DNA from 3 places in the Enterococcus sp. M-BR2 genome. Region 3 is predicted to be linked to each of the others. Evidence: a T-box and tRNA genes for the amino acid it is inferred to sense, from the RefSeq annotation. Region 3 holds a T-box; the other regions hold tRNA genes.
The links. The T-box of region 3 lies ahead of leuS (leucine--tRNA ligase). A T-box ahead of a tRNA ligase gene usually reads a tRNA of that ligase, here a tRNA-Leu.
Positions count from the first base shown of each region.

Region 1 (10,164 bases), 770 kb from region 3:
AAAGATACTTTTACATCGATTGTCGCGCCAAGCGGAGCCGGTAAGTCAACATTGCTGAAAACTTTAACAGGAGTCCAGCCTATGACTTCTGGAACGATCAAAGTAGACGATCAAAAAGTAACTGGTCTCCATACAGCATTTAGTTATATGCCGCAAGAAGATATGTTACTTCCTTGGCTGAGCGTCTATCAAAACGTTACGTTATATCAAAAAATCAATCATCTAGCAATCAATGAAGAACAAATAAGGGATTATCTGGATATCTTTGGGTTAAACGGCTATGAACATTTTTTGCCGGAACAATTATCTGGCGGGATGAAGCAGCGAACGGCCTTGTTACGAACAATCATGAATCCTTCTTCTTACTTGCTTCTTGATGAACCATTTGGAGCGTTAGATGCTATGACCAGAGGGCAGATGCAAGACTGGATGCTGAAACTGCCTAAAAAAGCAAAGCGAACTACTTTGCTCGTGACACATGATATTGAAGAAGCAATTTATTTATCAGACAGGATCCTTGTGCTTTCCGCCCGTCCGGCACATGTGATTGCTGAGATTCAAGTGCCTGAAAAACGACGGTCACGTGAATGGCTACTGCAGCAATCAGAGTTGAAGCAAACGATTTATCAGTTATTGGCAGGTGAATGAGATGTTAAGTGATGCTCATTGTCATTTAGATGGGAGTCAGAGTTTAGCACTCCTTCAGCAGGAACACACGATTTTGACGATCATTAATTGTGATTCGCCAGAAGAATGGGAGAAAAACAGACGGCTTGCAACAAGCAAGAATCAAGTCTTAAGTTACGGTATCCACCCTTGGAAAGCGGATAGCTATACGTTTGCACATGTTGAGCTTTTTTTGAAGAAAGCAAGGATCATCGGTGAAATAGGGTTAGACAATATCTGGACGAATGTGCCACTGTCTACACAAAAAAGGGTGTTTGAGCAACAGCTTGCTTTTGCAGCCATAAATAAGAAACCTGTTGTACTGCATACAAAAGGATGCGAAAAAGAGATCTTAAGCTATATCCAAGCTTACCCTAATCACTATTTGATTCATTGGTATTCTTCTTTGGACTATCAACAAGACTATATTGATTTAGGCTGTTATTTCAGCATTGGTCTTGATTTGAAAAAGAACCCAGCAGTCTGGCAACTAGCTAAAACAGTCCCAATCGACCACTTACTTATTGAAACGGATGGACTACATGCAGCAGAGTGGGCGTTAGGGGATAATTTTTCAGAAAAAGATTATGTCTCACTGCTTGAAGAACAGTTAAAGACAATCGCTGAAATCAAAGAGCTATCAGTTGAAGAAGTTAAGAAAAATACTTATCAAAACTTGGAACGTTTCATTAGATTAGGTAAATAAAAAAAGAGGGGTGACACAACTAGTGTCGCACCTCTTTTGGCTTTCTTTGTATAAAAGTAAACCGTTCGATTAATAAATGAATCTTAGTACCAACCGTTTGCTTCCCAGAATGCTTTCGCAGCTTCCCAAGAACCATAACGTGAAGCAACATATTGTTCTGCCACTTTTTCTTGGTTCGCAGCAGAGTAATCACCATTCAAGTAAGAAGAATCTAATTGGTAACGTCCGATGTAACGTCCGTTCGTTGCTGTGTAAGAACCGCTTGATTCTTTTTGTGCGATCCATTCTTTTGCAGCATTCGTGCTTGTTGCCGTTGTTTCTGTTGTAGCAGATTGTGTTTCAGCAACAGGGGCTGCTTGTGTTTCCGTTTGAACCGTTTCTTGTACAACAGGTTGTTCAGCTTGAACAGGTTCAGCTTGGACTGGTGCTTCTTGAACGGCTGCTTGAGGTTCAGCAGCTGCTTGTGTAGAGCCTTCTGTTGGAATCGTTAATTGTTGTCCTGAGTAGATCAGGTTAATGTCAGAAATTGAATTTGATTCTGCAATGGCATTGATCAAGGAGTTGTCACCAACGTATTTTTGAGAAATCGTTGATAGAGTATCACCTGATTGAACGGTATAAGCTTCGTCCGCATGAGCAGTCGTTCCCATGAAGAATGCAGCGCCGGCAGCCAAAGTTGTTCCAAAAAGTAAAGTTTTAAGTGATGTCATGAAAAATCTCCTTTATTCGTTAAAAAGTTTTATTTGTTGTGTTCAACGAGGAATACTTTAACACGTGAAAATATTTCATAGGTAAAAGAAGCATGACAATTTATGACAAATCCTCGTTTTTTGTAATAAACACAGTAATTTATGAAATGAAAAGGATTACGTTTAAGAAAAACTAGTTTTTTTCATTTATTTTTACCATACATCTATATTTAAGAAAGTGTTAAGGTATATTTTTCTCTATGAAAAGTTTTTTCAGATACAAAAAAAGGAAGATTAAATGAGAATTTAATAGCGTTTCTATTAAAATTACAATCGTAATTTAAAAGTGCTTGACATTGCATGTGAAATCACTTACTTTTAGTGTGTAAAAAGATTAAATGAAGGAGCTACATAATGAAAAAGAAAATTATTGTTGGTGGGATTGTGGTTGCATTTTTATGTCTAATTGGCTTTACAGGCACGCGTTACGCAAATGAAATTATTTTGTGGGGTGGAGAGACAGATATCGATACAATCAATGAGAATCTGACACAGCTTGACCATACGTTGACAGATAAAGAGCAAACGATTACAGATCTTACCGCACAACTAGCACAAAAAGAACAGACATTGCAAGATTCAAAGGCAGATGTCCAAGAATACCAAGCAAAAGTAAATGAATTAGAAAACCAAAAAAATCAATTGGCAGCAGAAAAACAAAACTTAGAAAGCCATTTAGTCAGCAAGGATGCACAACTACAAAGCAAACAAAATGAAATCAATGCGAAACTAGACGAAATCAACCAAAAAAATGATGAAATCAATTGATTGAATGCAAATTGGACTGCAAGACTACAAGAAGCACAAGCAAAACTTTCAGAATTACAAAATACTGTGAATGGTTTGAACCAAAAAATCGCAACACTGACACAAGAAAAAGAAAATTTAGAAACTCAGTTAGCAGATACGCAAAAAAAATTAGACGAAGCAACTGCTGAAAACACAAGTTTGAAACAATATATTCAAAAGTTAGAAAAAGCAAAAGGCGAAGTGGAAGATACAGCTGATAAATCTCAACAAATCGTTGAAGAACATTTGAGTAAATAATCTTTTATGATAAGTAACCCTTGATCAGCAATGCGGCGACAGCAATTTATGCTGTTGCCGCTTTTTTGTTAATAAGTGGTCCTTCATCGTTGTAAGAAAAGTTAAAAGTTATATGTTCTTTAAGAAAAATAGCTGGACAAAAAATTACAAGATAAAAAGTGTTTCCTCTTTACAAAAAGGAATGTATGTTCGTATAATGGTGATGAGGTGAAGGCAATGGAGAAAAAATATGGAACAGTAGATAAAATCCGTACGTTGCAGGTCAGCGCCAGACCACTGATTCGTTTTAGCTTAAATGAGGTCAATTGTTTGATTGCTTCCCATAGTTTGAACTTCCTAGCTGAAGTAGACGAAGGGATGAAACTAGTTGTTACAGGATATTACAATAATAGAAAGCAATTCGTTGTGAGATCTTATCATGTGTTAGGAAAACCAAAAATTGTGGTAGAATATGAGAAAAGTCTATACCCAAGAAAAAAGGTCCAATAAGATGAAAGAATGAACGAGAAAAAGAAAAGCGGCTGAGACAAAAATGTCCTAGCCGCTTGTTTTGAAAGAAAAATGCAGATGATGGGACTCGAACCCACACGAGCTAACGCTCACATGACCCTCAATCATGCTTGTCTGCCAATTCCAACACATCTGCCTGATATAAAACTACAGACCTACTAATAGAAAGTGGCATGTCTGCCGTTCCATCACGTCTGCATAAATAATAACACAATAATGATAGCGGGGTTTTACATAGTTGTCAAGCTCAAAAAGTGGGAGGTCTTATGAAGATGGAGAAATATGACGGAGAATTTTCAGGACTGGGGATGATCCTAGGCATATTGATTGGCCTTGCATTTGGCCGTTTTCTATTTGGGTTGATGCTGGGAATTATTTGTGGGATTGCAATGGATTGGGCAGCAAATCTATGGAATGACTATCATGACCAGTAAGTTCTCAGCGCTTCTCTGCGTTTTTTTCGATACTTATGTTTTTCCTAAATAAGTGGCAAATTTTTCTAGGATGGAGTATGATATTGAAATAGTAAATAACAAAAAATTTGGAAAGTTCTAACTTTTTGAAATGAGGGATTGGCTAAGTGATGAGAGAATTTGAAAAATCCAACAAATTAGAAGGTGTTAGTTACGACGTTCGCGGTCCTGTTCTAGAAGAAGCAGAGCGTATGCAAGAAGAGGGCATCAGTATTTTAAAATTGAATACAGGAAATCCCGCACCTTTTGGATTCGAGGCACCAAACGAAGTCATTCGTGATTTGATCATGAATGCTCGTGATTCGGAAGGCTACTCAGACTCCAAGGGAATTTTTTCTGCTAGAAAAGCAATTGAGCAATATTGCCAACTGAAACATTTTCCGAATGTGACGATCAATGATATCTATACCGGAAACGGAGTCAGCGAACTGATCACGATGTGTATGCAAGGGTTGCTAGATAATGGAGATGAAGTACTGGTTCCAATGCCAGACTATCCGTTGTGGACTGCCTCGATTGCTTTAGCTGGAGGTACACCTGTTCATTATATTTGCGATGAAGAGGCAGAATGGTATCCTGATATTGATGATATCAAATCAAAAATAACGAGTCGGACAAAAGCGATCGTCATCATCAATCCTAATAATCCTACTGGGGCACTTTATTCAAAAGAATTATTAGAAGAAATAGTTGAAGTAGCCCGGCAAAACAACCTGATTATTTATTCTGATGAAATCTATGACCGCTTAGTGATGGATGGCCTAGAACATATTCCGATTGCTACATTAGCGCCTGATTTGTTCGTTGTTACGCTGAATGGTCTATCTAAGTCTCATCGTGTGGCAGGCTTTCGAGTCGGCTGGATGGTCCTAAGCGGAGATAAATCACACGTCAAAGGCTATATAGAAGGGCTGAATATGTTGTCTTCCATGCGTTTGTGTTCTAACGTCTTGTCTCAGCAAATCATCCAAACGGCGCTGGGCGGTTATCAAAGTGTTGATGAGCTGCTCCTGCCAGGCGGAAGGATCTATGAGCAAAGAGAATATATCTATAATGCAATCAATGATATTCCTGGTCTTTCAGCTGTAAAACCAAAAGCTGCTTTTTATATATTCCCTAAAATCGATACAAAACGATTCAATATTTTGGATGATGAAAAATTCGTCTTGGACTTTTTACATGAACATCATATTCTGCTCGTGCACGGTGGCGGATTCAATTGGAACCAACCAGATCATTTTCGGATCGTCTATCTTCCTAAAATGGATGATTTGAAACAAACCGCTAAGAAAATGAGAGAATTTTTAGCGACATATCGACAAAAGTGACTTTAAAAAAAGCAAATTTTCCAGAAAGAGAGCCACAGACAAATATACTGAGGCTCTCTTTCTAATGGAGATCTCTTAAATAACTAAAGTCATATTATTTAGTTGCAAGTCTTTTCTTGAAGTTTGCGACTTCCTAAAGTAAAATACGGATAGAATGCGAATACGCATATTTTGGGGAGGATACTTATGGAAACGTTAATCGAGTCCTTTGGCACGATCATTAAAGAGATTCGAAAAGAACAAAAAATGACGCAAAAGATGCTTTCGCAAGATATTTGTTCACAAAGTGTACTAAGCCGGATCGAAAATAATGAGGAACTGCCAAATGTATTGGTGATGATGCAGATTTGTCAACGGCTAGGAGTAACGATTGATCATGTGATGAATCTCTCTCGAAAAACTACTCGGACAAACGATAAATTATTTGAACTGTTGGATAGTTGTTTCCAAAAACGTGATTATCGCAAGTTAGAACAAGTACTAAAATCTTCTGATATTTCTGAGAATCTGTATCAAGCAACTGACTTTCAACGATATTATTATTATCTCGGTGTTTGTGAATTCACGTTGCGTCAAAATATTTCTCAGTCTCTTTATTATTTAAAAGAAGCATTAAGCTACTCTAGCCAAAAAGAAAGAATCCATGTTTCTGACACAGAAATACAACTGATTAGTTGTATCGGAAAAATATATGGTGTGGCAGGAAAAACTGCTGAAGCCCGCTACTATTTGAGTCGAAGCATCCAACTGCTGCATCAATCAGCTGATGAACGATCAAAAAGTGAATTTTCGCAAATTTTTTATAATTATGGAAATTTCTTATTCCATCAAAATGAAATTGACGAAGCACTAGAGCAGGTGAACCAAGGGATCTATTGGGCTCAAGAGAAAAATAGTTACTATTATCTCAATGATTTATTTGTGCTTAAGAGCTTGATATATAAGCGTAAAGAAGAACCAGAAAGAGCAGCATTTTATGAAGGATTGGCACAAGCTGTGAAACAAATTTCAAAAAATCTATAAATGGTGTAGACCATTCTTGACTTCTTCTCTAAATAAGAGTACTTTAGAGGTAGAAAAACAAAGGGAGAGAATAGAATGAGAACTTTTATCTATGCTGACAAATTCTTTTTAGCGTCAGGCGTCAAAAATGCAGGCTATCTTGAAATTACCGATGGGCTTTTTGGTGAATACACCAAAGAACTACCTGAGGGAGAAGTCAATATCATTGACCAAAGCGGCAAATGGATTGCTCCTGGTTTGGTAGATACACATATTCACGGCTATATGAATCATGATGTAATGGACAACGATGCAGAAGGTATCAAAGTGATGTCTGAAGGTCTATTATCTTGTGGAGTGACTTCATTTTTACCAACAACATTGACGTCAAGCAAAGAACGTTTAAAAGATGTAGCTGAGACAATCGGCAAAATGTATCAGGAAGCACCAGGAGCTAAAATCAAAGGAATCTATTTTGAAGGTCCTTTCTTCACAGAAGAACACAAAGGGGCACAAAACCCAAGTTATTTCGGTGATCCTGATTTGGATACTTTCCATGAATGGCAAGAAGCTTCAGGCGGTTTGATCAAAAAAATTGCTTTAGCACCGGAACGTCAAGGTGTAGAAGAGTTTGTCAAACAAGTGACTGAAGAAGGAGTAGTTGTTTCTCTAGGGCACAGTAACGCTACGCTAGAAGAAGCGCAAAAAGCTGTTGAAGCAGGTGCCAGCGTGTTTGTCCATGCTTTCAATGGGATGCGCGGATTGAATCATCGCGAACCAGGTATGGTAGGTGCGTTATTATCTTTAGAACATGTCTTTTCTGAATTGATTTGTGACGGACATCATGTACATCCAAATGCGGCAGGAATTCTAATGGAAAAAGCAGGACATGAGCATGTTGCTTTAATTACAGACTGTATGATGGCCGGTGGGATGCCTGATGGAAATTACAATTTAGGTGAATTTCCGGTAGTAGTAAAAGAAGGAACGGCACGTTTGGAATCTGGCAACTTAGCTGGAAGTATCTTGAAATTGAAAGAAGCAATTAAGAATGTCGTGGATTGGGGACTTGCAACACCAGAGCAAGCAGTCATGATGGCTAGTCTGATTCCAGCAATCAGCTGTAAAATCGATGACACATGTGGAAAAATCGCTCAAGGACGCGACGCAGACTTTATCGTATTGAACCCTGATATGACATTGGAAGCAACTTATCTAGATGGTGTGGAACGCTTCCACGCATAATATAATCCAAGATAACCTTAAAACGAAACTTCTCAAGTTTGGTTTTAAGGTTTTTTTGTGTTCTAATGAATATCACTTTACATAAGTTTCAAAAGTTTCTTTAATTCCTTATTGTTCAATAGTTAACAATATAAAGATAAAATAAAAAATGTTAATACGTATTAGCTAAATAAAAGCATTTTTTATTGTGAAAAAATGAACAAAAATAGGAGGGGAAAGATGAACTTATTTGATATTTTCCGATCGACTTTGACGGATATGTCGATTGTTAGTGCAATTACTTCAACAGTTTTTATTATATTATTAGGGTTTATTTGTAGAAAAAAGGAAATTTTTTCTGGATCTGTTGGAAAAATCCTATCGAAAGTTGTCTTAACAGTGGCTCTACCAGCACTTGCATTTCGAGCTTTCATGCAAGATATCAATACAGAACTCTTGATGCAAGGAATTAATGTGTTGATTTGGGGGTTAGTTATTTATATTATTCTTATTCTAGTTTCAAGACCTTTTTTCTTAAGTTATAAAGGGGATAAGCAATCAACGTTGCGTGTCCTGACAATCTTTGGTTCTACGACCTTTTTCGGGACACCAATCGTCAGTGCGATTTATGGACCGGTCGGCGTGATGTATTCCTCAATTTTCAACATTGGTTATCGGATCTTTTTGTATTCTTATGGATACATAAAAATGAGTGGCTTGAAGATGGAAGCCAAAAATATCAAAGCGATGTTCGTTAATCCAATCATCATCGCTACTTTTGCCGGCCTTTTCATTTGGCTTTTCCAAGGATATCTTCCACAAGTGTCAATCACAGGTGCAGAAGGAGAGATAAGCCAAGTAGCGTTTTTGCGAATTGACCAGACAGCACCTTGGCTATTTCAGCCAATGGATTATTTAGCTGGTTTAAGTTCGCCATTGGCATGGCTAGCAATCGGCGCAACATTAGGTGAAGTAAGTTTCAAAAAAGCTGCTTCTGAAAAAACATCATGGTATTACAGTTTAGTCAAAGTGGTATTTGTACCTGCGTTGAATATCGTGATTTTAGCAGTTTTGACGGCAACAAATATTCTACCGGTCAATTTTGAAGCACTGGCAACGATTGTTATTATGATGGCTACACCAGCCGCAACTGTGGCAGCAGCCTATGCTATCAGTTTTGATAGGGAGGCACTTTTAGCCTCTAATGCATCCTTACGGTCAACTATTTTTGCTGTAGTACTGACACCTGTATGGATCGTTGTATTGCAAATGATTCACGGCATAGGTTTGTTTTAATAGGAAATGGAGGAGGAAAGTATGAGAATCGCATGTTATGGTGTTCGTCCGAATGAGATCGATTTTTTTGAGCAATTGAATGTTTACCATTATGAACTGAGTCTTTATGAAGAACTACTGACGCATGACAATATTGAATCAGCTAAGGCCCATGACGCTGTACTGCTGAGAGGAAATTGTATAGCAGATGAGATCAATCTTGCAAAAATGCAGAAATATGGGATTCGCTATGTTTTTACCCGAACTGTGGGAGTCAATCATATCAATCTACAAGCGGCAGCTGATTTTGGTATGACAGTAGCCCGTGTACCATCATATTCGCCAAATGCTATAGCAGAATTATCTTTGACTTTTGCCATGATGCTTTTGAGAAATACAGCGTATACGACGATCCGAACATCTTTCAAAGATTTTCGAGTAGATGAACAAATGTTTAGCCGTGAAATCAGAAATTGCACAGTAGGTATCATAGGAACAGGCAGAATAGGATTGACGGAAGCGGTTTTGTTTAAGGGGCTAGGAGCCAAAGTAATCGGTTATGATATCCATCAGACAGAAGCTGCTAAAAAAGTATTGACGTTTCACTCACTCGAAGAATTGTTAGCAAAAAGCGATATCGTCAGTATCCATGTACCTCACATCCCAGGTAAAACGATCAAATGATCAATGAAGGATTTTTGGCTCAAATGAAAAGAGGCAGTATCTTGATCAATACAGCTCGTGGAGAGCTTCAAGATAATGAAGCTATTTTAAGAGCTTTGAAAAGCAATCATTTAGCTGGTTTTGCAACCGATGTTTTTGCAAATGAAACAGATGTCTTTTTCCGATCCTTCAAGCCATGGGAGACGATTCCAGATCCTGCTATCCAGCAACTAGTAGAATTATACCCTAGAGTTCTTATAACCCCTCATGTAGGTTCAAATACAGATGAGGCATTGTCAAATATGATTTCGACAAGCTTCGAGAACTTCCACGAAATAATAGAAACTGGAAAAACGAAAAATGAGGTATCTCTTCCTAAAGCGCGTCAATTAAAGTAAGGAAACATGGGCACTCATCACTAATACTAATATGTTTAAAAATAGAGGTTGTGAAAAAGCTGCTCTGCATCAAGCAGTAAGAACAATCAGATAAAAATAGCACTCTATATTTTTCATCTGATT
Region 1 covers NZ_CM152743.1:1,080,932-1,091,095, reverse strand. The annotation lists gene AC1F25_RS05305 (ABC transporter ATP-binding protein) at 1-648, shown strand, start outside; gene AC1F25_RS05300 (TatD family hydrolase) at 650-1,372, shown strand; gene apf (aggregation-promoting factor) at 1,456-2,082, opposite strand; partial or broken gene AC1F25_RS05290 (DNA-directed RNA polymerase subunit omega) at 2,476-3,168, shown strand; gene AC1F25_RS05285 (hypothetical protein) at 3,385-3,657, shown strand; tRNA gene AC1F25_RS05280 (tRNA-Leu) at 3,731-3,814, opposite strand; gene AC1F25_RS05275 (hypothetical protein) at 3,951-4,112, shown strand; gene AC1F25_RS05270 (pyridoxal phosphate-dependent aminotransferase) at 4,262-5,479, shown strand; gene AC1F25_RS05265 (helix-turn-helix domain-containing protein) at 5,666-6,502, shown strand; gene nagA (N-acetylglucosamine-6-phosphate deacetylase) at 6,578-7,726, shown strand; gene AC1F25_RS05255 (AEC family transporter) at 7,946-9,001, shown strand; partial or broken gene AC1F25_RS05250 (2-hydroxyacid dehydrogenase) at 9,023-10,041, shown strand.
Region 1: it has a tRNA-Leu gene. The T-box ahead of leuS (leucine--tRNA ligase) is inferred to sense a tRNA for this amino acid. The anticodon was not compared.

Region 2 (10,164 bases), 860 kb from region 3:
ACAGTCATCAAAATGACGCTAACAACTATGGGCTGTCCACTAGCCGATATTTTAACAGAATCTATCCATGACGCATTGAAAGAAGTACCAGAAGTAACGAAAGCAGAAGTAAAACTTGTCTGGTATCCCGCATGGACGACCGATAAGATGAGCCGTTATGCACGGATTGCGTTGGGGATTCGATAGGGATCTTGACTGACTAGCTATGAGAAGCAAATAGTAAAAACAAAAAACCTTTTATCCTTTCTAGAAGAAAAGAGATAAGAGGTTTTTTTGTTTATAAAATTTTGTCTGCTATATTAGAAGTTAATCAAATAAATGTGTTCTATTGATAAAGGACATTCAAATCTCTTTTCTTTTGCCATCCATATTTTTTACATCAATTTGATTTTCGTATAGTATTCTTTCTCATCTTCACGATAAATCGTGGCCCCATTTTTTTGCTGCGCCTTAAGACTGCCAAGATTTTTTTTATTTACAGACAAAAGTGCCTCATCGATGCCGATTTTTTTTGCCTCTTGTAGTACTAATGCTAAACCTTGTGTTGCATATCCTTTTTTACGATAGTCAGGGGAGATGCCGTAACCGATATGGCCAGCGCCGTTTCTTAATGATTCGTTCAGTTTATGGCGCAGATTAAAAATTCCTACATACTCATGTCCATCATTTTCCAAAATAAAGACGGTTGCGGGAACGTAATTCTCAGGAAGATCAATACCTAAAGAAGTGTTTTCGCATTTTTTTACATAATCTAAAAATTCAGCAAGTGTATAGCCATAAGCACTGTTGATAAATCCATTCTCGTTTGGTCCGAAGCTAGTTTGCAGCCGATAAGCTTTCTCCAAATCTGCTTCCCATAGTTTGATCAATTTCATCGAATCCGCCTCTTCCTAAGTAAACATATTTTTTCTACTATAGCACTATTTTGGCGAATAGCCATTCTTATTTTTATTTTTTTGTGATGTATCGTATTAAGAATAATTTAACAAAATAAATGATTGCAGATTTTTGTTATTTATTGTATTGTTTTTATAATAGATGAATCCTCGTTATCTTTTAAAAATGATCTTATTGATTGATATTGAAAGTTCAAGATAAATTGAATTTTTAATAAATGTGTTATTTTTAAAGTTTTTTCGTCCGTTGCTTATGATCACTAGAAAGGAGATCTCGTGAACTACTTTAGCGGTTATAAAAGAATTCCAGAAGGATGGCGGCAAACAGAAGCAAAAAATGATCAGTATCAAAACGAAAGAAGAAGACAGTTGTTGGAGAAAATGCAGCAAAAACAGCTGAATCGAGAGAAAAAGAAGAACAAAGAAACGAAGAAAAAGCAGCAAAATAAAATAGCTACCGATCCCAGAATCGTTCGTTTAAACAATGAAATGAATCAATTGAAGCAAGAATTGAGTAAAGCAAAAAAACAAGTAGCTACTGTGAGCAAGAAAAGAAGAGAGGACAAGAAACACATCAGAGAGCTGTCACAGCAACTCGAACGACAGCACCAACAAGCAAAAGTAGAAAAAGAAGAGATGAGACAAAAAGCCATCGAACAGCAGAGGAAAACAGAACTATTGTATCAAAAATTAGAAGAAGTGGGCTGGGATACAGATAATCACGCACTTCAGGAACTCCAAAAACGTAACCAGATCATCATTTATTTGCTGCAAAAAAATAGCCAAATGCAACATTATCTAGAGAGCATACATAAAGCGTCAGGTTTATTAAAGAAAAGAAATGATCGACTGAACAAGAAATTAGAAAAGCTTTCAAATAGAAATGCTACGTATCTGAAAATCATGGAGAAGAAAAAACAAGAACTGCAACAGTTGTATAAAGTCAACCAGCGACAAACAGAACAATTAGCAAAGAAAAAACAAAATCTGATCCATGCATTGATCCAACAGTTAGATACCCAATCATTTTATAAGTTCAATCAGCTGAACAAGCTGTTCAATAGGTATCAATGGATCTTTGAACAACAAGCGAATAATTTGCAGTATCAAGAAACAAATATTTTTTATGGTTTTGTAGAAATAGAAGAGGACAACATTTATTTCTATGAGGTCAATACGGAGCAAAGAAGACCACTGATAGTAGAAGAGAGCTTTAAACGCAAAGATCTTTTAACAGATGGCATAGCAGTACGAGTACATCAAAAAATAGTAGACGGTCCAGTATATCTAAGGTATTGCTATCCTATCGTTGAACAGAATAAGTCAAAAAGAAGAAGCGACAAATATCTAAAGAGAACAAGACAAAAATCTAAACAGTCAAGTAAAAAGCAATTGAGCATAGACGCTGAAAAGTGGGCATCATCACTCAAAATTGCTGTGATCGGGAACAAACAAATAAAAGGATTCGTAAAAGGATTGCAGAAATATGTAGAAACTGTCGAAAGAATCGATGCATATGAGTACGGGGAGAAAGCACTATTTGAAAGAATTCGTGCTGTTGACTATGTCTATGTTTGCATCGACAGCGTCCCGCATCATGTGACCAATTTTCTGAAAAGTGAAATTGAGCTTATGGAAAAAACAGAATTTTTTTATCGCCCTTCAATAGATGATGGAGTTATTCGGATGAACTATTTGTATTGGTTGCAAGAGGGAAAACGCGTAGAGATAAAAAAGAACAAAAAATATGTTCTTGACAAAAAACAAATGTAATCCTAAACTAGAACATATGATGCGGCTATGGCGGAATTGGCAGACGCGCTAGCTTCAGGCGCTAGTGAGGGCGACCTCGTGGAAGTTCGAATCTTCTTAGCCGCATAATTTTTATATATACTGAGAAAAGATGTCGAGGGAGAGATCCCATCGGTATTTTTTTATAAAATCTGATATAAAATAGATTTCGGTAAGAAAGTCATAGAAGTAATAGATGAGCAAAAAACTCGCTCTAATGTGACAAAACAACTCAAAAAGAGGCCATGCGATGTATTCTTTCGCATGGCCTCTTCCTATTTTGAATGTGTTTAAACGTTCAAATAATGAATCTTAGTACCAACCGTTTGCTTCCCAGAATGCTTTCGCAGCTTCCCAAGAACCATAACGTGAAGCAACATATTGTTCTGCCACTTTTTCTTGGTTCGCAGCAGAGTAATCACCATTCAAGTAAGAAGAATCTAATTGGTAACGTCCGATGTAACGTCCGTTCGTTGCTGTGTAAGAACCGCTTGATTCTTTTTGTGCGATCCATTCTTTTGCAGCATTCGTGCTTGTTGCCGTTGTTTCTGTTGTAGCAGATTGTGTTTCAGCAACAGGGGCTGCTTGTGTTTCCGTTTGAACCGTTTCTTGTACAACAGGTTGTTCAGCTTGAACAGGTTCAGCTTGGACTGGTGCTTCTTGAACGGCTGCTTGAGGTTCAGCAGCTGCTTGTGTAGAGCCTTCTGTTGGAATCGTTAATTGTTGTCCTGAGTAGATCAGGTTAATGTCAGAAATTGAATTTGATTCTGCAATGGCATTGATCAAGGAGTTGTCACCAACGTATTTTTGAGAAATCGTTGATAGAGTATCACCTGATTGAACGGTATAAGCTTCGTCCGCATGAGCAGTCGTTCCCATGAAGAATGCAGCACCGGCAGCCAAAGTTGTTCCAAAAAGTAAAGTTTTAAGTGATGTCATGAAAAATCTCCTTTATTCGTTAAAAAGTTTTATTTGTTGTGTTCAACGAGGAATACTTTAACACGTGAAAATATTTCATAGGTAAAAGAAGCATGACAATTTATGACAAATCCACGTTTTTTGTAACAGAATGATGTTCATCTCATGTGAAAAATGATGAGGAAATTCACATAATGCAGAAATAATAGGTTTAGAACAAGAGTTCTGATGAGAACAGAAATGTATAAATAACTTGAAAAAAATTGCTATTAATCATCATTTTATTTACACATTGCGTATATTTTTTGTATTTTTGCTTGAGATGTTACAATAAAAGAAAAAGGAGGCGGTTCCAATGAGTAAGAGATACCAGAACATCATGGTAGCAGTTGACGGATCAAGACAATCGATCAAAGCGTTCGCTGAAGCCCTTGACTTAGCAAAGGACAATGAAGCCCACTTATTTATCGTGTCAATCATCAACAAAGTTGAGCTGACCCATAGTGCCTATGCCTTTTCAAAAATCTATGCAGATGAAAAACAAACAACAGAAGTAGCCATGCTGAAAAAAATCAATGATGCCAAAGAGTTCGGTATTGCTGAGATCCATGCAATAGTTGAAACTGGAGATCCAAGAAATTTGATTGCCAATGTCATCCCTGGACAAGAAAATATTGATTTGATTGTTATGGGAGCGACAGGAAAAGGAGCGATACAACAAGCACTAGTAGGATCGACCGCTTCTTATGTCGTTTCACATGCCCCTTGCAGTGTATTGGTTGTGAAGTAATTAGATAAGGGAGGAATAGAAAATGGTTCGCCCTCAAGAAGTTCGTGCACCAAAAGAAAAAATAGAAATTTTAGCAATTATTGAAGACGGCACACAAACAAAAAAAGGATACTCGATTGCTTTAATAAAGTGGAAAGGAAAAAAAGGTGTTGCTGTAAGGTGGGATGGAGATAATCAACAAGACAAAGGATTCCCAATCACTGCGAACGGCTACCATCCAGCGTGGTTTGTTCTGCCTGATAAATTTACAGAATTATACAGCTATGATTATGCGAAAACCGTCACATCCCTCAAAGCATTAGACAAATTAGCAGAAGAGCAGCATAAAATGGATGAAAAATAAAAAAGACGAACCAATCAGTCTTTAGAAAACTGACTGGTTCGAGGAGTAAAAAATGAAAAAAGGTTATTTGGGATGAATATAGAATAATGCGTATAGCTTAAATCAAACTTAAAGCCATAAAAAAGGCAAGAGGGTGAGGTAAATGGAAGCAGGAAAAGTTTTACAGGAAGTAAAAGTATTATGTGCAGATAAAAAATATGAAGAAGCAAAAAGTCTGATTGAAAAGAACAAAGAAAATTTGGAAGAAAAATATCCGATTGCACAAGAATTTGTAGAATTAAAACAAGGAACGCTTCTTCACCGATTCAAACATTTTTTTGGTATCACAGAATAGAAAAAAACGATTAAAGATACAGCAAATCTCTGCTGATCTTTAATCGTTTTCTTTTGAAACTGCTAGGATTCAATTCTGATTTTTATATAAAAAATAAATCCAAATGATTAGAAAAACTACTGCAAGCGTCAATTCGATGATGTGTATCACTAATACAGATGTTGTTTCCCAATGTCTAAAAGAAAAAATCTGATAAGTAAAATATACGGCAGGTAAAGAGGCCAGTAAAACTGAAAACCTCTTTTTCGTCCATTTTATGTAATAGAAAAGAATGCTTAGCATAATAAAAAAAGGAATATAAAAAACGAACTGACCGATCGCAATCATACTATTGCCTCCAATAAATAAAGTCCAAGATACAAAATAACACTTTGTGCGTGAAGGCGCAAGCAGTTCTATGGATTTATCCAGTAAAATATGTATTGTTTTTGAATTTATAGGGGAAAATTGCTATAATCAAAGTGAAAGAAGGAGTGGAATTTTCATGGATCATGTAGTGTTAGAAATCGATTTGCATTTAATCAATAATATTCGGGTGATTTACTATGTTGTAAGCAATAGTGTCGAACAACGTGTACTGACGAATAAAATCAATGGTATTTTAGCAAAGAAAGACGTTCACCGATTCAGTAACGGTGAAGGTAGTTATTATAGTATCCCAGTAGAAAAAATCATTTATACGACAGTCAAAGTCAGAGAAGATCTGGATACTAAAAAGGCATATGAACCTATTTTTACAACTTATTGATTAACAGCAAATGGAGGAAAAAAATGAATCCATATGAACAACTTATCCAAGATTTGATTGATGGAAAAATCGAAAAAATTGATGTAAAAAGAGAAGAATTGATGGCTTTTCGAGAAGCATGGCTGAAATTGGAGAATCGTAAATATGTGGTAGGAAAAGCATCGCTGAACGGCAATGTGACTTATCATTATGATCCAACACGCTTATTTTAGTAAGGATGATTCAGAAAGAAGAAGGGACTGTGACAAAAATCGTGTCACAGTCCCTTCTTCTGGACAAACGGTGTTCAAGAGACAGCCTATCGGCAATAAGGCTGAACGTCTCTTTCACAACTTCTGATTCCCGGTGTTCCAGAAATGAAAATTCCTACTTATTAAATAGATTTTTGAATTTGTCTTTCACACTGTCGATATTTACGTCTTTTAGAAGATTTTGTGCTTTCTCTTTGTAAGGACCTAGTTGTTCTTTATGTTCTTCGATAAATCGTTTTGCGCCGTCGAAGTTGCCGCCTTTTATCATTTCCTTGACTTTTTGAAATAATTCTTCTTGATTCATTTTGAACACATCCTTTGCCATCAACTTGATTTTTTAACATGGATAAAGTGAGAAAAACTACATTATCCACACCTCCATAATATCAAATAACGATCATTTTTACTAAAAAAACACTTGTGTCTCGCTTCTAAAGTAGGAGAAAAATCTCCAACTTAGGTCGGATGGAATTTTTCTAATTGCCCCATATACTGAATATATAACAAGGAGGTAGAAAGATGAAAGTGATTAAATATTTGATAGGATTGGCGGCGATTAGTGGTATTTTGCTATTTGGACTGAAATACTATACTGAAGGAAGTTACGGGGAAATCCCTGGTATACTTGATCAACTAAATCCATTAGTTGAAAAAGGTGAGGTCTATGTAAAAACACAAAAACCAGAGGAAGTAAATGAACATGGAACTGCAAGGTATGTTCAAAAAGCTGCTAATGTCGATGGGGAAGAGCGTACAATTGAATTTAATGGACTTTCTGTGTTAAAAGAAAATCATTATTTGAAAATCAGCAATAAAGGAGCGCACATAGAAACGTATGAAGAAGTTCCTAGAGAAAAAGTTCCGGAAAAAGCATTAGCAATTATTGGCTAAATTTACTGTATGAGTGCTACAGATTTAATTGTTAATTATAATAAAATTATGTAAACTATATAATAAATAATAAAAATATTCCAAAAACCCCTGAAAAAAGATTAATCTTTTTTCAGGGGTTCATTTTTTATCAACAAGTCCATCAAATTGGGATGGCAGGGTTCGAACCTACAATTGCTTGATTCAGAGTCAAGTGCCTTACCAGTTTGGCTACATCCCATTTATTCAACAAAATAATCATAGCACTTTTCTAAAAAAACGCAAGTTATTTTTCTTGATCAGATAGTTGTTGTTTTACTCGTAAAAGGCGGCGCACCAGTTTCTTTTCCAATCCAGCAGGAAGGGCAATCCGCTCTGCTACTGACAAGACGGAGTCAAGCAAGTGATATTCTTTGACAGGTTCATTCATGATATGGTAAATGTTTGCTAAACGTTCGATATATTCAAAGTGGGTGTACTCCGTTCGAGCGATCAGAAATTTTAATAAATCGATTGCTTTTCCATACTCTTGGTCCCCATAATAGACAAGAGCTTGACGATACAGTTTGATTTCTAGTTCATTGATGGTAGCAGGTCTGCGCCGTTTGTTCCACTCATTAATAGAAACTTTACCTTGAACATTTCCTTTGCGGTCACGGACAAAAATAATCGGAATTTCATTTGGATCCATTTTTTTATGAGTGAATTTTTCCATTATCTGTGCTCCCTTCAAAGGTTCGGTATCTAGAGTATAAGGGATTTTTACTTTAATTACTAGCTTTTCTCCAAAGTTAGCATTTGTCCACCCATTGCAGTGAAAATAGCCGAAAAATCATTGATCGGTACTGCTCGATTTTTTACGCCATAGGGGTCGTTGACGTAAATATTTTCTTTGTCGTATCCAGTGACTACACAAGCATGAACAAGTGGAGTGACTCTTACTTCTCCGTTGTTTGTTGTCCAAGTCATAAAATCAGTTTCATCAGGGACTTCAAAATTGATAGTCACGGAAGTCCATACAGGATTTCCTTTAGATAGAGCTTTTTTGATATCATCTAGTTGAGCGTCTGTTTTTGGAAAAGTATGATAATCCGTTTGGACGATTTGTTGAGCAAGAGAGGCAACAGGAGGAACATAGACGCCCATAGCCCCGTCTCCGCCACTGATATCTCCAACAAATCCTTCATTAGGATCGCCGTGAGTCCCGTCTGCATTGAAAACAGGGACGTAATCCAATTGTTCAGCTAACTGGTTTTTAGTCGTTTCATAACCATAAAAAGATAAAAGCATGGAAAGCGAAGTGACCTCGCAGCCATTTTCTAGAGAAGGAGAGTCAAACTGGCTCTCTAATGGAACATCTAGCAAAACTTCTGCTTTCTCTTTTGTCTTTTTCGTTTTTTGTGTTGAACTTTTTTGTGTAGTATTCATTGTATGTTCTGGAGAATGGATATGTAGGTAATAACTTGTACCGCTTAATAAAAGAGTAGCTGTACCTCCTAGAAACAATAGTTTTTTTAATGTTTTTTTCTTCATTGGAAATCTCCCTTTTCAGCTGTTTATCTTTCCTATTATAAGTGTATTTTTATTGGGAAGGGAAGTATTTTATTTAAATATGTAAGAAATAATCAGTTTTTGAGGAATATTATTTATTATTCTAGAAAAAATTCTTCTAGATACAACAGCTGTTTTAATTGTGAAAACGAAAACAGTACGCTATAATGCCTGTAAGGTTGATTTTTGACTGTAAACAAAAAATCAAATAATTAAATCTCCAAAAAATATCAGTTGTAATATGGAGAAAAGTTCCAGCAGTTTAGGAGGATTTTGATGACGGAAGAAATGATTAATTTAGGAGAGCAATATGCATGCAAACCAATTGGCTTTACAAAAACGGTCATTGGTGAAGTTGTATCAAAAATGACAAACTGTGCCGTGGTCAAAGTTGCCCAATGTGCTGCAGAGGATCAAGAGTTATTAGATGAAAAAGCAAGCATGGTTGTTGCAAAATATGATACATTTGAATAAAGAAAATAATTGGACGTGCGGCGTGCTGCAAGTCCAATTTCTTTGAGAAGGTAAATCAGTATTCTTTTCCTGTTTTCAGGAGAAGAAAAAGCGAGGCGAGTTGTCATGGTAACATTTTTTACGGTTCTATTGTTTTTATTCGTTGTTGTTATGTTCTTATTTCTTTGGCTGGTTCGAAAAGAAATTATTTATCGGACTGTTCGGAATCGATGGGTTTACTTGGTCATACCATTCTTAGTAGTACTAGTCGTTTGGTACACACTCATCAGTCAGCCTACAGCAGATGAATTGGCAAAAGGGATTTTGTCAGCGATGATTTTTATTAGTTTTTTGTTGGACAGTCGAGGAATTACAGAAGAAGGGCTTGTCTTGAATAGCTTTGATAAAAAAGGTGTTCCTTTTTCTGAAATAAATAAAATCGTGTTGTACCAACCAAAAGGTTCTAAAATTGTAAAAATGAATTTTTTCCGAAACGGATGGCGGGGACCAATGCTGAAATTTTCTGCATCATTAGAAGAATTAGTTCCATTTTTGTCCCAACGCTTGAACGATGAGGCGGAGATTGATATTATGATCGATCCAGAATAAAAAACAGAGGTTACGACAAGATGTTTGTCACAACCTCTGTTTTTTTCAAGTAAAATTATCCGAATACACGGAAGCGATCTGCATCGTTCATATATTCTTTTTCCCCAGCTGGTGTTTCTGGTGAACCGAATACTAATTGTGAACGTAGTTTCCAGTTTGAAGGGATATTCCATTCTTTTGCAACTGCTTCGTCAATAACTGGGTTGTAATGTTGCAAGTTTGCGCCCAATCCTTTATCAACTAATGCTACCCAAGTGTTCGCTGTTGCGATTCCGTTTGATTGTTCTGACCAATCTGGGAAGTTGTCTGCATATAATTCAAATTGTTCTTGTAGACCTTTTACCACGTCAGTATCTTTGAAGAATAATACTGTACCATAACCATTTTTGAAACCAGCTAATTTGTTTTGTGTATTTGGAAAAGCTTCTGCTGGAGTCAATGGGCGAAGTGCTTCTTCAGTGATTTCCCAAAGTTTTTCATGTGCATCTCCGAAAAGAATAACTGCGCGTGTTGATTGAGCATTGAAAGCAGTTGGGCTTTCTTTAATTGCTTCTTTGATCAAAGCTGTCAATTCTTCATTAGAAAGTGAAACGTTACGTCCTAGATGATA
Region 2 covers NZ_CM152743.1:988,179-998,342, reverse strand. The annotation lists gene AC1F25_RS04875 (metal-sulfur cluster assembly factor) at 1-186, shown strand, start outside; gene AC1F25_RS04870 (GNAT family N-acetyltransferase) at 375-875, opposite strand; gene AC1F25_RS04865 (hypothetical protein) at 1,173-2,669, shown strand; tRNA gene AC1F25_RS04860 (tRNA-Leu) at 2,691-2,774, shown strand; gene apf (aggregation-promoting factor) at 3,000-3,626, opposite strand; gene AC1F25_RS04850 (universal stress protein) at 3,961-4,395, shown strand; gene AC1F25_RS04845 (hypothetical protein) at 4,418-4,738, shown strand; gene AC1F25_RS04840 (hypothetical protein) at 4,881-5,072, shown strand; gene AC1F25_RS04835 (glucose uptake protein) at 5,142-5,399, opposite strand; gene AC1F25_RS04830 (hypothetical protein) at 5,557-5,820, shown strand; gene AC1F25_RS04825 (hypothetical protein) at 5,844-6,032, shown strand; gene AC1F25_RS04820 (hypothetical protein) at 6,187-6,375, opposite strand; gene AC1F25_RS04815 (YxeA family protein) at 6,591-6,962, shown strand; tRNA gene AC1F25_RS04810 (tRNA-Gln) at 7,110-7,182, opposite strand; gene AC1F25_RS04805 (hypothetical protein) at 7,228-7,656, opposite strand; gene AC1F25_RS04800 (C39 family peptidase) at 7,716-8,474, opposite strand; gene AC1F25_RS04795 (hypothetical protein) at 8,769-8,966, shown strand; gene AC1F25_RS04790 (hypothetical protein) at 9,072-9,554, shown strand; gene AC1F25_RS04785 (nitroreductase family protein) at 9,610-10,164, opposite strand, start outside.
Region 2: it has a tRNA-Leu gene. The T-box ahead of leuS (leucine--tRNA ligase) is inferred to sense a tRNA for this amino acid. The anticodon was not compared.

Region 3 (10,164 bases):
CCTAAACGTTCGACAAAAGAGCCCATCCGTATCCCATTTACTACAGTTTCTGTCTCATTGATAGAAGCAATCAAGCTGATTTTACCATCAGTCATGATCAATTCAGGGATACACATAAAGAATGCAAAAACAGATAGTAATGCCCCCGTGAGCGGATTAACGTTCAACTTTTGTTCATCTCGTTCAATTGACGTTAATTCATAAGCAAACACAATGGCAAAGTAAATAGATAAAATCCCCATCGTCATTGTATTGACGATCATGTACAAGTCACTAACTTTGAAAAAAGTTGCATTAAAAAATCCTTCTAAAAATGGGAACGGTAATGGCAAAATATTCAAAACCAAAAACATCGAACCTACAATCGTGAAAGGAATAGAAGCCATCCCCGCTGCCATGACAGCCCGAACGATTTTAAGTTGCGCAATTTTCCCCATAGGTCCCATCAGGTATTTCTGCAAAAAATCAAACATTAATTATTCTCCTTTCCTAAATACAACGCTTTTTCATATTGTTTTATACGGATATACTGCTGATCTTGATTGAGCGAAATTTTCTTTAAACGATACTGGATAAATACACTGACAAAAATACCGCTTACAATAAGAATGAAAACAAATAGCTGTCCTCTATTGTTATTTGCCATAAAAGGATACAAGAGTGTAAATCCTGAGGTGAACAACACTGGAATCAATAATATATTGCAGACACCCTGAAACAAAAAATACCGCTTTGTCCATGGAACATTTGTTTGGTGCTTTCGATAAAGCTTTACTTATTCTCCTACTGCAGGCAAAATAGCTAAAAGTAGAACCATTGGTAAACTGCTTCCTAAACTTTTAGCTGATAGAAGCAGAATCATCCATTGCATGTTCATGAAAAAGAAAAAGGCAGTCAGATAGCGTACGAACAGATAACGATTGAAATACATGTTTTTCAAACTAAGTTGCTTTTTTTCTAATTCGTTTTTCTTTTTTACTGTATCCTGCACAATAAATCTTCCTTTCTATTTATTTTTTTGATACAAATAATTCATTTCCTGTGCAACTTCCAATAATGTCATCGTCGTCATCAGATGATCTTGTGCATGGACCATGATAATTTCCATTTCTATTTTTGTCCCACTAGCATATTCTTTCAGAAGTTGAGTTTGTGATTGATGCGCATGAAGAATCTCTTCATTTGCTTGTCGCAACTTCTCTTCTACTTCTTCAAACATCTCCTTACGCATCGAGCGAAATGCTTCATGTATCAGTGTTCGTGCATTTCCGCTATGAAAAATGATATCAAAAGACGTCACTTGTAGCGTTTCACTGTTTATTTTTTCAGCCACCTGTTTTCCTCCTTATTCGATCAGTTTGATAAATTTACTGCTGAAATTCTCAAAAATAGGTTCAGCTAAGATTTCCTGTTGCACGTTTAGCTGGTCAACTAACCTAACGATTGCTTTGGTCACGACCGTAATTCCTTCATTTTCGATATAAGAAGGCGAAACTAGAAAAACAAAATGGATTCCTTGATACTGATACCATTGCATCCCTGAAGGAATCAATGCAACGGCTACCTTTGTTTCGATTCCAACTGGAACAGCGGGATGTGGGACTGCCACTGTATCACTGAATATGATTTGTCCCATACTTTCACGTTGCTGGATCTGCTTTCGCATTTCTCTTATATATCTTTCTTCTTCATTTATGCTCAGCTTTTGCAACAAATCATGAAGAACTTCTTCTTTTTTTGGTTCGTACGTATAAGTCTTGAAAAATTTTTCAGATAGCTGCTCGGTGTAAATCTGCTTTTTTTGCTGTAGAGAAAATACTGGTATCGGTCGATCTGAGGAATGATAAGGTATGGATTCACCAATTACCTTTCGTATTTTATGAACATCATCTTCATTCAAAAAAATACTGACATGTAAAACTGGAATTTTAAAAAACATTGTCGAAAGATCAATAGAAGAAATAATCAGATCGATTCCTTTTAAAGTTGTTTCATTGATCTCATAATAGCCTTTTACATTTACCACTGTAATATTTTTTCCAAATTCGCTGATCACACGATTCTTTAATAATCGAGCACTGCCATAACCTGTTGCGCAGATGATCAACGCATGTAACTTATGCGTAGCTCTTTCTTTTTCCAATGCCGCCATGAGATGCAAAGCCAAATAGGCCCATTCATCTTCATTGATGGTATAGTTTTTCAAAGCCGGCATGTTGCTGAAATGTGTTTTTACTGCTTCAAAAACTTTGGGATTTTCTTTCTTTATCTCTTCAGTCAGAGGGTTCTCAATGCGAATGCCTCGGCTCAATCGAATCATCATTGGTGACAAATGATCAAGCAGTCCATTGAAAAGCTGGTGATCCTCTATTAATGAAAAACGAAATTCCTGAGACAATCGCTTCAAAACTTTCACTACTTCCTTTGATAGTTCCTGATCATTTTTATTTTCTCTATGATTTGACTTAGCCATAAGGTGTAAAGTCAAATAAGCAATTTCTTCTTGGGGAAACGATACATCCGCGATTACCTCAATACGTTGAACAATGCGTTGCGCCACTTGGTACTCTACTCGATCAGAAACTTCTTGTTCGATACCTAGTTCCTTGATTTCAAACCCTTCTCGTAGACGTTTGATTCCCAAAGCCAAGTGTAAGGACAAATTCTGTATGATAAAATCAGAAACTTTTAACTTAGCTTCTCTTGTTTCATCGAGAATGATGATCACTAGCTCTTCAAAACTGATGTCTGTGAAAAAGCGACTTTGTCCTAAATATTCTTTCAATGAATTTCCACAATGGTTCCCGAAAAAAGTATCCATGATAAAATGCCGTCGATTTCTTTCTTCCCCTTCGATCCATATCCCTTGACCATGCTTAGAAACAATTTTTAGTGAATAAGGAATCAACCGCTCTTTGATTGCTTGCATGTCCTTTGTCAAACTAGAACGACTGATATAAAGCTCTTCTGCCAAATCATCCATAAAAAGAATGGCATCTTCCAAAAGCAGTTGATTCAATATATACTTTTGTCGGTCTTCCGACTCATAAAATCCTTGAGGTTCTCTAGCATATCCCGGTACTATTTCTTGCCGACTCAAAAACAGATCAAATGTCAATCTCTGCAAGATGTGCAGTTGGTAGCCATAACCTGGTTTAGCAAGGATCTTACCTCCGTTTTCTTCTACTAACTCTTTGATCCGCTGCAAGTAATTACGGATTGTCCGATCAGATAATAACAATTCAGAAGCTAAACGTTGACTGGTGACATACTCCTTCCTGTGATCAATCAAATATCTCAACAACAATTTTTCCTTCTGTTTCATTATCATCCACTCCTATTCCATCATATGTTCTCTTCGATCACCTCTGCTAACTTCTGGATGCCTGTAGGGATTGGGACATACGCTTGGAAAGGGATACTAACAACAGGATTTCCAACAGATTCTCCTAATTTTTTGAATTTATCCAAAAACATCGTCGTTTGCGGGCTGATCAGAAATAAATCAAAATCACTATTCTTAATCATATTATCGCCTTCTGTAGCTGAAACTGCATCTACGAGTACCTCTTCTCCTTTTTGCTTAAACAAATCCGTTGTCTTTGAGGCCATCATCGATGATGACATTCCTGCTGCACAAATAATCAATGCTTTTTTCATAAATCAATCACTCCTTTTATTTTTATAAATCAAGCATAACTTGTAAGCGTTTTCTATTCAAAATATATATTTCCGTAGCATTACGGAAAAAATGTGTATCATATCTTGAATAATAATTTCTGGCACCGTGATATACTAGTGATAGAATTTTTTCAGGAGGGGATTTAGTGAGTATCACAGTGAATATTTTGTATACAAGTACAAATGGACAAGCCAGAAAATTTGCAGAAGAAATGGTCGAAAGAAACATTGTCAAAGCGATTCGCGCAGAAGAAGGAAACGAGAAATATGACTATTACTTTCCACTAGAAGATCCAGAATCTCTTTTACTGATCGACCGTTGGAAAGATGAAGAAGCAATCGAAAAGCATCACAAATCCGAAATGATGGCCCAAATAAACGAACTCCGTAAAAAGTATAAATTAAAAATGAAAGTCGAACGTTTCACTGATCTACCTTAAAACAATGAAGTTGTGACAGACATGGTCAGTTTCAAGAAACAAGAAGGAATTTACGAAAATTGCTACTCAAATTTTTGTAAAATTTGGGTTCATTTTTCAAAGAAGATACTTCTGGAACACCGTTTATTCGTAAAAAGAGGCTGTGACAAAAGTCTTGTCACAGCCCCTTCTTCACTTTTTTCATTATTTTTTAGTGGAACTTACCAAAGGATTCACTTCATGTTTTTCTCTTATTTTTCGGATAAGTATTTCAGTCAACCCAATATACATGACCCCTAGACATACCCCAAGAACATTCTCAAAGATACGGATTGACACTGCTCCTGGAACCCCGAATAAACTGGCAGTGATTGCCAAAGCACCAAAACAATTAAAAACTGTTTTATATCTATAGGTAGAACAAACACCTAAAGCTAGACCACCTAATATACCGACCCAGTTAAAAGGAATAAATTGGCTGATACCAATAAATAAAGCACATCCAATCAATGACCCAATGATTCGGTCTACTGCTCGTTCTTTGAAACCAATCGACATCAATCCATAGCTAGATACAATAGAAGAAAATGCAAACCCTGCCCACATCAATCGCTGAAAAGGGACATACTCTCCTGCAACAATCAAAAAGCTAATGCCAAATGCATAGATGAGCATCCAAATTTTTTCCTGCGAATACATGCCTTTCAAAAAAATCTCTTTAAACAAGCTTTTGTCTTTGTTCTTTTCTCGATGTTTTCTGTAAAGGAGAACTGAAAACCAACAAAAAAACAAAAACAATAAGCTACTTGTTTGTGTAAAGAAATTCTTGTTCAACGAATCTTTAGGTAACGAATAAACAATAAAGAGATATGAAAAGCCGTACAAAGAAGCATTCCCCATTTTGGGATCACTAGCGGTTGCCATTAATATGCTGCTTAGTAAAACAAAATGAATCAACATGCCCATAGCTGACCATTTGATCAGTTGGACATAAGGCGCTGTTAATAGTGAGAGCATAACGATGGCTAAACTAATGATCGAATGAGAAATCTTATAACCAAAATCAACAAAACGAATACTCATCAACATACAGAATAAAACCACCGCGTATGGTTTATGCGTCGATTCAAACAATGTTGTAATGAAAATAATAAAACAAATGGCAAACAATACGATGAATAATGATCGTAAAAACAATGAACAAATATACATACACTTTTCTTTTTTAGAAGCTGCTTCTCGTATTTTTTGTTTTAAAATAAACGGATCTAGTTGTAGAGACTGATAAAAATTCACCTGTTGTCGTCCTTTCTTTTACTTTTATTTCAATATTTTTTACAGTCAACTATGACAGGTTGTAAATACTATGGAACATCATATGGCGTTGTTATTTTCTTGTCAACTATTTTCTCTATTCATGTTTTTTTACAAAAAAACAGCTGACAGAGATTCTGCCAACTGCTTTTATCAGGTTATTTAATTAGCAACGATATTGACTAACTTATTTGGTACCGCAATAACTTTTCTGACTGTTTTGCCTTCGATATATTCTTGCACTGTTTCATTGGCTAATGCTACTTTTTCTAGCTCATCTTTCCCTAAGTCTCGGGGAACATTGCTTTTCGCACGAACTTTACCGTTTACTTGGAAAACAACTTCTACTTCGTCTTCCACAAGTGCTGCTTCGTCATATGTTGGCCATGGTGCGTAAGAAATACCACCTTCATTTCCAAGGATAGACCATAGTTCTTCACCCATGTGAGGAGCAATCGGTGCGAGTAGTTGAACAAATCCTTCGATATATTCATAAGGCAGAGCGTCCACTTTATAGGCTTCATTGATAAAGACCATCAATTGGGAGATTGCTGTATTGAAATGAAGATTTTCATAGTCTTCTGTCACTTTTTTTACTGTTTGATGGTATACTTTATCAAGTTTGCCGTCGTTCAATGTAGTGATACGGTCACGCATTTTATTGTTTTCATCAACAATCAAACGCCATACACGATCTAAGAATTTACGGCTTCCTTCTAAGCCATTTTCGCTCCAAGCAATCGAAGCGTCTAATGGTCCCATGAACATTTCGTACATGCGCAGTGTATCTGCACCGTAAGTTTCAACCACATCATCAGGATTGACTACATTACCGCGAGATTTTGACATTTTTTCGTTGTTTTCGCCTAAGATCATTCCTTGATTGTATAGTTTTTGGAATGGTTCTTTTGTAGGAACAACACCGATATCGTATAAGAACTTATGCCAGAATCGTGCATATAGTAAATGAAGCACCGCATGTTCTGCTCCACCAATGTAGATGTCAACTGGTAGCCAACGCTTCAACTTTTCATAATCTGCTAGCTCTTTTTTGTTATGAGGGTCGATATAACGCAGGTAATACCATGAGCTTCCTGCCCATTGTGGCATTGTATTCGTTTCGCGACGGCCTTTTTTACCTGTTACAGGATCAACGACATTGACCCACTCCTCAATATTTGCTAATGGAGATTCTCCAGTACCGCTTGGCTTGATATTTTTTGTCTTAGGCAAACGTAATGGTAACTCTTCTTCTGGGACAGCTGTGACTGTTCCGTCTTCCCAGTGGATGATTGGGATTGGTTCGCCCCAGTAACGTTGACGGGAGAATAGCCAGTCACGTAAGCGATAGCTGACTTCTTTTTTCCCTACGCCATTTTCTTCTAGCCATTCATTCATTTTGTCGATTGCTTCTTGTTTGTTCATACCGTCTAGAAATTCAGAGTTGATGTGCGTACCATCTTCTGTGTAAGCAGCTTTTTGAACATCTCCACCTTCGATAACTGGAAGAATCTCTAGTCCGAAAGTTTGAGCGAATTCAAAGTCACGTTCATCATGTGCTGGAACAGCCATGATAGCTCCTGTGCCGTAAGAAGCTAATACATAATCAGCGATCCAGATTGGGATTTCTTTGCCATTGACTGGATTGATTGCGTAAGCACCAGTAAATACTCCTGTTTTTTCTTTTGCAAGATCTGTTCTCTTCAGATCTGATTTTTTCGCTGTCTCTTCGATATAAGCTTCTACAGCAGCTTTTTGTTCAGGGGTCGTAATTTCTCTAACAAGATCTAGTTCAGGTGCAAGAACCGAGTAAGTTGCACCGAATAAAGTATCTGGTCGTGTCGTAAACACGGTATAGGATTTATCCGTACCAGCCACTTTAAATTCAATATTTGCTCCCACTGAACGACCGATCCAATTTCTTTGCATTTCCTTGATGCTTTCTGGCCAGTCAACTAGTTCTAGATCATCCAATAAGCGATCGGCATAAGCAGTGATTTTCAACATCCATTGGCGCATTGGTTTTCTGACTACGTCATAGCCACCACGTTCACTTTTTCCATCGATCACTTCTTCATTTGAAATAACTGTTCCTAATTCAGGTACCCAGTTTACCGCTACTTCTGCTTCATAAGCCAGGCCTTTTTCATAAAGCTTTGTAAAGATCCATTGTGTCCATTTGTAATACTCTGGATCAGTTGTATTCACTTCGCGATTCCAGTCATAACTAAATCCTAAAGAATTGATTTGGCGTCGGAATGTTTCGATATTTTTTTGGGTAAATTCAGCCGGATCGTTTCCTGTATCTAACGCATATTGCTCTGCAGGTAGGCCGAATGCATCCCACCCCATTGGATGCAGTACGTTGTATCCTTGACTTCTTTTCACACGGGAAAGGATATCCGTTGCCGTATAACCTTCAGGATGCCCTACATGGAGCCCTTGTCCGGATGGATAGGGAAACATATCCAGTGCATAAAATTTTGGTTTTTCAGGATCATCATGGGTGTTGAAGGTATTCGTTTTTGCCCAGTATTTTTGCCATTTTTTCTCAATTTCTTTATGATTGTAACTCATTTTCTGTCCTCCTGTTCTATTAAAAACGCTTGTTTCTATTATAGCGAAAAAACCGGCAGAATCTGTTTCTTTTTGTTTTCTTTTACTTTGTTTTCTCAAACTTCACAAAAGAAATAAAAAAATCCTATAAAAAGATTGCTCTTTTTATAGGACGTAATCTACGCGGTACCACCTATTTTTACCTTAATGAAAAGGCCTCGAACGTTGTAACGGCCGTCACCGCCACCTGCTTACTCGAATATTCAGCAAGGGCAACTCAAAGGCGAGTTCAAAAGCATCCGTGCACATTCTCACCAACCATGTGCTCTCTGAAACTTCAGTCTTTTTACTACTTCCTTTTCAAGTGTTGTCATATTTAAGTAGCCTTATAGTAACAAATATTTTTGTGGAATTCAATCGTTATTTCTTTGAACAGCTATTTTATTTAGCTACAATCAATGTTTGACCTGGATAAATAAAGTTGTTTTTGATATTGTTCCATTCGATTAGTTGAGCCATTGTAATACCATGGCTGTCAGCAACGCCCCAAACAGATTCTCCAGATTTCACAGTATAGGTTTTCGAACCAGCAGGTGATTGTTGGTTTGTTGTTTGAGACGAGCCTTTCTTCACGATCACTTGTTGTCCTGGATAGATGAAATTATTTTTGATATTATTCCATTCGATCAACTGATCCATCGTGATATGATGTTTGTTCGCTACGCTCCAAACTGACTCGCCTGCTTTCACGGTATACATCGTATTGCCAGAGGATGATGTACTTGTTGTAGCTGACGTATTCGGTGTATTTGGTTTCGCTGCCGAAGTAGTTGAACCTGTATTGGTATTTGTTGAATTGCCGCCTTTAACGATCAATTGCTGTCCTGGGTAAATAAAGTTGTTTTTGATATTATTCCATTCGATCAGCTGATTCATCGTGATGCCGTTTTTATTTGCTACGCTCCAAACAGATTCACCCGCCTTGACTGTATAAGTGCCTTGAGACGAACTGCTGCCAGTATTAGCTGAACTGCTGTTATTTGTATTGGCTGACGAACCTGTATTACTTGATGCGCTGTTTGTTGACCCACTGTTTGAAACAGTCAGTTGTTGTCCTGGATAAATAAAGTTATTTTGGATGTTGTTCCATTGGATCAGTTGAGCCATCGTAATTCCATATTTGTTGGAGACACTCCAAACAGAGTCTCCGGCTTTCACTGTGTATTTCGTTCCTGAAGCCGTATTAGAAGAACTTGAGTTAGACGAATTTGAACCACTTGTGTTGCCAGTATTTGCTCCAGTATTAGAAGAACCGCCATTTGATACGATCAGCTGTTGTCCTGGATAAACAAAATTATTCTTGATATTGTTCCATTCAATCAATTGAGCCATCGTAATTCCGTGATCATTTGAGATCTTCCAAACAGAATCGCCAGATTGAACAGTATATTTCGCCCCAGTTGTTTGTCCTCCATTTGATGTACCAGCATTTCCTGAAGAATTGGTATTGTTACCAGAATTATTCGTCGAAGAGCCATTTTCTTGGCTACCCTTGATCGTTAGTTTTTGTCCTGGATAAATGAAATTGTTTTGGATATTGTTCCATTGAATCAATTGGTCCATTGTAATACCGAATTTATTGGAGATTCCCCAAACAGAATCGCCAGATTGAACAGTATAAGTGGTCGAAGTTGCTGAACCTGAGTTTGTATTACCAGAATTACTTGAACCGCTAGTACTACCTGTACTTCCAGTATTATTACCACCTGTAGTGGCTCCACCGCCCGCGTTTCCGCTAGCTGGTGTATCATATTGGGTCAATCCGTAAGTCGTGATGATATTATTTAATTTGCTTGCATAACCAGGGTCTGTTGCATAACGACCTGTCAAACAAGCTGTCGCATCTGTATAGGATCTCGTGTTGCTCTTCCAAGTACCGGCATAGTAATAACCGTTGCCAAATGAAGTATTTCTAAGTACATAGGCATTGTCATTGAACGATTCAGCAAAAGAAGGATATTGTCGGAAAGGCTCCTTTTTATTTACCCATTGATTATTTAAAAATTCAAGCGTATCCATGTAGACGGTTTGTCCTTGATAGCTGCCTTTTATCCCAAAAAGATTATAATAAGGTGCTTGCGATAACGCACTACTGCCCCAACCACTTTCTACAACTGCTTGTGCGATCATCACT
Region 3 covers NZ_CM152743.1:1,850,500-1,860,663, forward strand. The annotation lists gene celB (PTS cellobiose transporter subunit IIC) at 1-473, opposite strand, end outside; partial or broken gene AC1F25_RS08955 (hypothetical protein) at 473-991, opposite strand; gene AC1F25_RS08960 (PTS cellobiose transporter subunit IIA) at 1,007-1,333, opposite strand; gene AC1F25_RS08965 (BglG family transcription antiterminator) at 1,346-3,325, opposite strand; gene AC1F25_RS08970 (PTS cellobiose transporter subunit IIB) at 3,346-3,660, opposite strand; gene AC1F25_RS08975 (antibiotic biosynthesis monooxygenase family protein) at 3,828-4,121, shown strand; gene AC1F25_RS08980 (FUSC family protein) at 4,305-5,396, opposite strand; gene leuS (leucine--tRNA ligase) at 5,577-7,991, opposite strand; T-box leader at 8,136-8,342, opposite strand; gene AC1F25_RS08990 (muramidase family protein) at 8,412-10,164, opposite strand, start outside.